Regions from separate parts of the Veillonella sp. ACP1 genome, predicted to be linked through region 1. Evidence: riboswitches for the same ligand, from Rfam matches in the RefSeq annotation. Region 1 holds a riboswitch; the other holds the start of a gene.
The links. A riboswitch is a leader RNA that binds a small molecule or an ion and turns the genes downstream of it on or off. The one in region 1 is predicted to bind cobalamin.
Positions count from the first base shown of each region.

Region 1 (3,852 bases):
GAACCATTTCAACCTTGCCGCCAAAGTAACCTGCTACGGCACCGATAACTGTACCAATGCTTACCATAATCACTACAATGGATACACCCATGAACAAGGATAATTGAGTACCATAAATGATACGAGACAATACGTCACGGCCCAATTTATCGGTACCAAACCAATGTTGTGCGCTAGGGGCTTGTAATGCTTTTGTCATATCTGAGGAAAAAGCATCGCCCGGCGCAAGCCATGGTGCAAAAATAGCAATGAATACGATAATAAGCATCAATGCAGTGTAGAAAGAGAACAATTTATGTTTCTGAATAAATTCTTTCATTATGCTCTCTCCCTTTTCAATCTAGGGTCTAATAGAACATAGGATGCATCAACTAAAGCATTGATACACATATATGCAATAGCAACCCATAACACAAAACCTTCAATCAATGGATAGTCACGCATAGTGATGGCGTAAATGGCCATATTCCCAAGACCAGGCCAGGAGAATACCATTTCAACTACCGCTACACCACCTAATAACCAACCGATTAGAACACCTAAAATTGTGATCAACGGCAATATGGCATTAGGTAGAATGTGACCGAATAAAATCTTCATTTCGCTCACGCCACGCGCACGGGCACCGATGACGTAATCCTTTTGCATCTCTTCAAGAATAACGAGTCGAACCTGACGCATGTATTTAGAGCCAACGACAACCGCTAATGTAACAGCTGGTAAAATAACACCTGTCGCCGTTATACGAGACGAAGCAATTGGAACTAAACCAAGCTTTAAGCCAAAAATATAGATTAATACAAGGCCTAACCAGAATGTCGGCATAGATACGCCTATGAAGGAAAGGCTTCTCAGTACATAGTCTATCCATTTATTCCGATTATACGCACTCAGTATACCTGCCGGTAATGCATAGAGAATCGTAAATACCAATGCAGTTCCAGCTAATGCGATCGTACCAGGTAATGCTTCTAGCATGCGATCTACTACCGGTTTTTTAGCAGAGTAACTCATTCCTAAGTCACCTTGTGCTGCATTGACTACCCAGTTTGCATACTGTACGATAAACGGCTTATCCAACCCCAATTGTGCTCGAGTTTCATCAATCGTCTCTTGAGACACGATAGTATCCGCCGTTTCCAATAGCATGGTAACTGGGTCCCCTGGCGCTAAATAGGTGAGACAAAATGTCAAAAATGTGATGCCAAACAAGGTAACAATAAACTGTCCTAATTGCTTGGCAAAGCGTTTGCCCATAGGCACCTCCTATACCCTTTTCAAATAAAAACACATAATAGTGAATAAACATAGAAAGTAAACATGTAATATGATGCCGTGTAATAAAATCTACGAAATAACTATAAAAAAAGATTAGCCCACCTGACTAACCTAAAGAAAAACACCATGCTGTGGCACGATGCCCCGCAAGATTGAGCAGGCTTTCTGACTTTTGACTCATCACAATATTTCAGCCTTCCCAGTTTCCCAGTGACCCTAATACGAAATATCGCTCCTCATTACAGCTATTTTCATAGTATAGGATTTACACCCATTTTCCTCTTTTACGCTCGGTAGAACCGACACTCAGTTTATTCACTTTTATCAATTATAAATATACTATATTTATAATTCTCTAACAATACATATACCCCCTAATGTATATCCTGCAATTAATTATAATTATTCACAAAAATAACTTTCATTATTATTTGTTTGTATTAATTTATACATTATATTCTATTTCTTGAAACAAATGCTACATTTTCTTTGCTTTTCTGTATATAACTGTATATTTTTACTATTTATAGTCTGATTTAATTTACATATAAAACATTTTGCTATACATATAACCAAAAGAGGCTATTACCGAAGTAACAGCCTCTATAAGACGAGAGAATATTCAATTAATCGATACTTTGTTGGAATCGTTGTGCACGATACGCCATCCAACCTTTGCGTATCATGTAAATGCAAATACCAATAGTTACTGCAATAGCACTACCTAGCATGGCATCAACGCCACATGCATATACTGCGTATACACAGTATAGTACACCAGCGCCAGCAACAATATAGAATCGTTCAATACGACGTTTTTCTAATCCAGACATATGCATCATAGTCGGTACTGCAATAATGCAGAGAATATAAGGCAATACATTCGTTACAACCGCAAGGTTTACCAATGTTTCAAATTGATCGCGTAGAGAATCATTAGCTGTAAACATTGTAATAATGGTTTCGATAGCTAATAAGATGAATACGCCACGCACAGGTGCATCCTTACTGTTTACACGAGCAAATACCTTAGGGAAATAACCTGCTTCTGCTGCATTTTTAAATACGCGAGACAATGTAAATTGCCAGCAAAGTAAAGCACCACAGCAAGAGATAATCATGAGCGCCATAATAACATTTGCAATCGTGTCATTGAACATGTAAGCAAATGTGAGACCAAATGGTGCATTAGAATTTAGTAATTCTGTGTTAGGCACGATACCGGCCATAACGTTTGTGGACAAGATGTAAATCACCGCCACTGCTAATGTACCTGCAAATGTTGCAATTGGCACGTTTTTCTTTGGATTTTCTACAGCATCTGCATTTGCTGCTGCCGATTCAAACCCTAGGAAGCCCCACAATGTTAAAGCAATAGATTGTTTAATTGCTTCAAAGAACGGCAAGTCGTTTGGATTCCATGCCGCCAAATACGTATCTGGGCTAAACCAGAACCAGCCAATTGTACCAATCAGTAATACTGGCACAATACAGCCCCAAATAGTAATATTGCTGAGCCGACCTGTAAAACGATTTCCTCTAAAGTTCAAAATCGCTGCAAACCATAACAAGACGATTGTTACTTGACTTGTTTGCGTTGCATTTAGATCAACACCAAAGAATTCTGAGCCATAGCCAACTGCGGAAACTGCAATCGCTATATTAGCAATGATGAGAGATATGCTGTAAGCATAGCTCGCCATAAAATGTCCAGTCTTACCGAAGCGGTGTTCTGCATAACCGCCCATGCCTCCTTTAATTTGGGAGAACATACCCGCTTGAGCAAAAATATACGCTAGTAAAAGCGCACCCACAGCTGTCACGAGCCAAGATAACACTGAAATAGTACCAACTTGAGCCAAATTGGTTGGTAACATAATGATCCCAGCTCCTAGCATATTGGCTGCTACCATTGTGGTTAGCTGGAATACAGACATTTTTTTAGCGGTGGTTTTCATGTATCAATCCCCTTTCGTAAGGTGAATTTTTTCTCGTCCATAATTCACTTAAATCTATTTAAACCGCTAAGTACGTTCAGTTCCTGCTGTAATGGGCGGGAATGTGAAAGTACCGTTTTTATTTGTTTTTCGAATTAATAATAACACCATAGGTGGTAAATGAAAAGTACTTTATTAGTGGACACCGCATATTACACGAATTGAATAAAAATATAGTAATTATATATTATTTTTGATTAGAAACGGTATGATGAATGTGAGAGTATTATTTTCTTTCAGTTTAATCAATTAAATATATGAAAAATCACTATCTATTCAAGTTATAGTGTCGTAGTACAAGACCATTATCCACTGCACGTCCACTCAATATAGACAAAAAAATACGTAAAATTTGTAGATTTCAGCTCTATAAAAATGTAGATGTATGGCCTTTAAAAACATAGACAAAAATTGGCCCCACCAAATGGTGGAGCCAATAGTATAAACTATGAAACCATCTACGATGCTAAGGGTAGAATCCTTACTCTTGTATAAAGTTTACGATGGATTTCCAGCTATCGATTTGTGCTTCTTCGTTAGCAATGATTTGTTTACCATTATTGCGTTGTCTTTCTAC
Region 1 covers NZ_ALKL01000018.1:88-3,939, forward strand. The annotation lists partial or broken gene HMPREF1151_RS06670 (ABC transporter permease) at 1-319, opposite strand, end outside; gene nikB (nickel ABC transporter permease) at 319-1,257, opposite strand; cobalamin riboswitch at 1,416-1,603, opposite strand; gene potE (putrescine-ornithine antiporter) at 1,905-3,236, opposite strand; gene argH (argininosuccinate lyase) at 3,757-3,852, opposite strand, start outside.

Region 2 (3,852 bases), on a different contig from region 1:
CTTGAAAAGTTAGATAGTGAAAAACAACTGGATGTGAATGCCATGAATCAAGAGTTACAAGCTATTGGCGATTTGTCTAATGGCATTACTAACTCTAACTATGACACTGTTAAGACCTCTGTAAACTCTACGATTGGTGCTATCCGGACTTATATGGGTTCGAAACAAGATAAGGACTATACTCGTATGATTGAGGCTTATAACCATTATATTTCTAATATGAATACGACAAATATGAATGAATTAGATTAATAAGATCTGAGTTCATTTACGTTAGACTCGTGTAAAACGAACACATAAAAAGCTGTATTAAATGAGAATTTCATTTGCTACAGCTTTTTTGTAATGTATTCTATTTTTTTATCTTAATACGTGTCGTCATTTGATTAGATAGGGTGAACAATACGAGTGCCACCCAGATACAGCCGAAGGCTATGAGTTGGGCTGTACCAAAGCTTTCACCAAAGTAGAAGATGGCCAAGAAGAAGCCCATGGTAGGGGACAGGTATTGTAAAAAGCCGAGTATGTTAAGTGGCAATAGGCGGGCACCGTATGAAAAGAGGATGAGCGGAATCGATGTGGTAAGGCCGGCACCGATGAGGAGAAGACCGGTCGGTGTTAGGTTTTCGATAAAGGTCCACGAGGTGGTGTCTATAGCCGCTAAATACCATAATGCTATCGGTGTGATGAGCCATGCTTCGAAGGCGATGCTCGAGAATGGATGGATGGTGAGTCGTTTCTTAACGGCGCCGTAGAGGCTAAAGGATACGGCTAGGATGATAGAGACGATGGGCAATGTACCTAGTTGAACAGTCATGATGGCCACACCTAAGAATGCGATGGCAATACTTAGCTTTTGTGGCCAAAGTAATCTTTCTTTATAGATTAGGATACCCAGCAATACGTTGAGCAATGGATTGATATAATAGCCAAGGCTCGTGTCGAGTACGTGTTGGTTTGTAACGGCCCAAATGTAGGTGAACCAGTTGATGCTTATAAGTATAGCAGCCAGTAATAGTAGGCCTAATTGCGTAAGATGGGTGCGTAAAAGTTGTATGTCCATACGCAGTTGTTGGCGCCCTGTGGCGATGACGAGGAAGAACATCCAAAATCCGGACCAGATGATGCGGTGCGATAATACGGAAAAGGATGATACTTGGTTTAAAAGCGCCCAATAGAGGGGCAACAACCCCCAAATTAAACAGCACAGCAATGTGGTGCTGAGCCCCTTTTTGTTTATTTCGTTCATAATACGACCTCCCACTAGTAGAATTATTATAACATGGTGGTAGTATAGCAGTAGCAAATTATAGAGGTGATTTCTCTAAATTGCACCTATGCATTTTTATCATTCTATATATGCGTTAGTTATAACTTGAAATTTGCTACTTATGATTAACTGTTATGTTCATTGACTTTGTGCATATTTTTACACTATATTGGACTTAGAACAACGAATATAGAGAATAGGTGTCGCAAGACTTAATAGAGAAATCGGTACAAGCCGATGCGGTCCCGCCACTGTAAGGACGAGCCTGCTTTCATACATGTCACTGGAGCAATCTGGGAAGGCGAAAGCAAGGTGTTGAGCCCGAGCCAGGAGAACTGCCTATTTGATAATCACCGTTATGTACCTACGAGCGATAGGAAGGGGATTGAGGTATACTTTTTACAATAGTTTTAGTGTACCATTCAATATGTAACCTAACGTGTCACTCTCGGGTGGCACGTTTTTTTATTTGCCACGCTAGAGGGTCGTTCATATATGGCATAGGCTTAATAGTTTGACTGGAGATCCATCATCATGATGGATATATATTTGGCACCTATGGAACTCATATACGAAGCAACTCACTGGTACGGTGCGCTGTTCCCCCTGTATGGTTTCAAGTTGAAAAGGAGGCACATATATGTCTGACAAAAAGACTTCAAAGGACACTGAACGCGATTTACTGGCGCCTGTATCCTTTGATGAGTTTGAGAAACCTACGTATGAACGATGGCAGGCTGAGGTTGAAAAGGCGTTAAAAGGTGGCGATTTCCATAAAAAAATGTTCACCAAAACCTATGAAGGTATTACGTTACAACCTATCTATACACCTGCATTGCATCAGGAAAAGATTCCAAAGGGCGTTTATCCTGGCGCTGGCGAGTTCCTACGTGGCACGAAAGCAAGCGGCTATATCAAAGATTCTTGGGGTGTATCTCAATATGTTGATGAATCCTTACCGAAGGATGCCAATCATGCAAGTTTATACGAAATTGTGAAAGGTGGCACTATTCACAACATTCGTCTTGATGAAGCAACACGCCATGATCAAGATGTGCAAGTAGGCGCATCTGTTGGTGTAGGCGGCACATCCTTGTATACGATGGCCGATTGCAGCCAATTAATTGAACGATTTAATCTTAAGGAAAATCCTTTATACATTGAAACTGGCGCATCTGCAGCGATTTTGCTCGGTATGTTGTCGGCTACTGTGAAAGCTTCTAAAAAGCAAACATCCGATTTGAAAGGTCTCGTTGGTGCAGATCCTATCGGCGTGTGGGCTAAAGACGGTGCATTGCATATGTCTTTAGATACTGCTTTTGATGAAATGGCACATACTGTTGTATGGGCCAAGGATCAAGCACCTGAGCTTAAAACCGTGCTTGTATCCGGTGATGTATACGCTAATGGCGGTGCCAACGATGTGCAAGAGGTTGCCTATGCATTGGCAACAGCTGTTTGCTACGTGCGGCAATTAGCACAACGCAACATCGATATTCATACCATTGCTAAGAGCATGATGTTTACATTCTCCTTGGGTGCAAACTTCTTCATGGAAATTGCTAAATTGCGTGCGTTGCGCGTGCTTTGGGCTCGCATTATGGAGGCCTTCGGCGCTGGTGAAAGCGACCGTGCCGTTCATGTACACGGCAGAACATCTGCTTTCACAAAAACCGTATACGATCCATATGTAAACTTGTTGCGTAATACAACACAAGCATTCTCTGGTGTTGTAGGTGGTCTCAATAGTCTTGAAGTTTCTCCATTTGATCAACCAATTCGCAAATCCGATGAATTCTCTCGTCGTATTGCCCGTAACATTCAAGTTATGTTACAAACTGAATTCGAATTGCGTCAACCAGTTGATCCTGTAGGTGGTTCTTGGTATGTAGAAACATTGGCAGCGGAATTATGCGAAAAAATTTGGGATGAATTCCAAACTATCGAGTCTAAAGGTGGCATTATCGCTGCCTTGAAGGAAGGTTATCCTCAAGCGCAAGTTAAAACAATTCTTAATGAACGCTTTAAAAACCTTGCATTCCGTAAGGATGTAGCGGTTGGTAATAACATGTACGCTAATATGACGGAAGAATTGCTTGATCCAAAACCTGAAAATCAAGAAACATTGCGTCAAAAACGGGTAGCTCATCTCGAAGAATACTTGGCAACTGCAGATTCAGAAGCGGTTGTAAAAGCCCAATCTACACTCGAAGCAAGCACAACAGAGCCAGGTGCATTGATTGGCCTTATCGAGCTCGGTGCATTGCAAAAAATGACAATGCGTCAAATCCGTAAGGCTTTGGATGCGGGCGATATTTCCTCCGAAACAATCGAACCTATTACGGCTCATCGTTGGACGGAACAATTTGAAGCTCTTCGTATGCGTACGGAAAATTATAAACAACGCACAAAAGATAATGTGAAGGTATTCTTGGCTAATATGGGCCCTATTCCTCAACATAAACCTCGTGCGGACTTCTCCACAGGCTTCTTTGAAGTAGCGGCGTTCGAAGTAATCAAAAATGATGGTCATGAAACAACGGCTGATGCGGCTAAAGCAGCTCGTGAAAGTGGCGCCGATG
Region 2 covers NZ_ALKL01000001.1:51,233-55,084, forward strand. The annotation lists gene HMPREF1151_RS00255 (DUF3829 domain-containing protein) at 1-252, shown strand, start outside; gene rarD (EamA family transporter RarD) at 353-1,249, opposite strand; cobalamin riboswitch at 1,452-1,628, shown strand; gene HMPREF1151_RS00265 (methylmalonyl-CoA mutase family protein) at 1,911-3,852, shown strand, end outside.
Region 2: linked by a shared signal. The riboswitch ahead of HMPREF1151_RS00265 (methylmalonyl-CoA mutase family protein) and the one ahead of nikB (nickel ABC transporter permease) in region 1 are both predicted to bind cobalamin.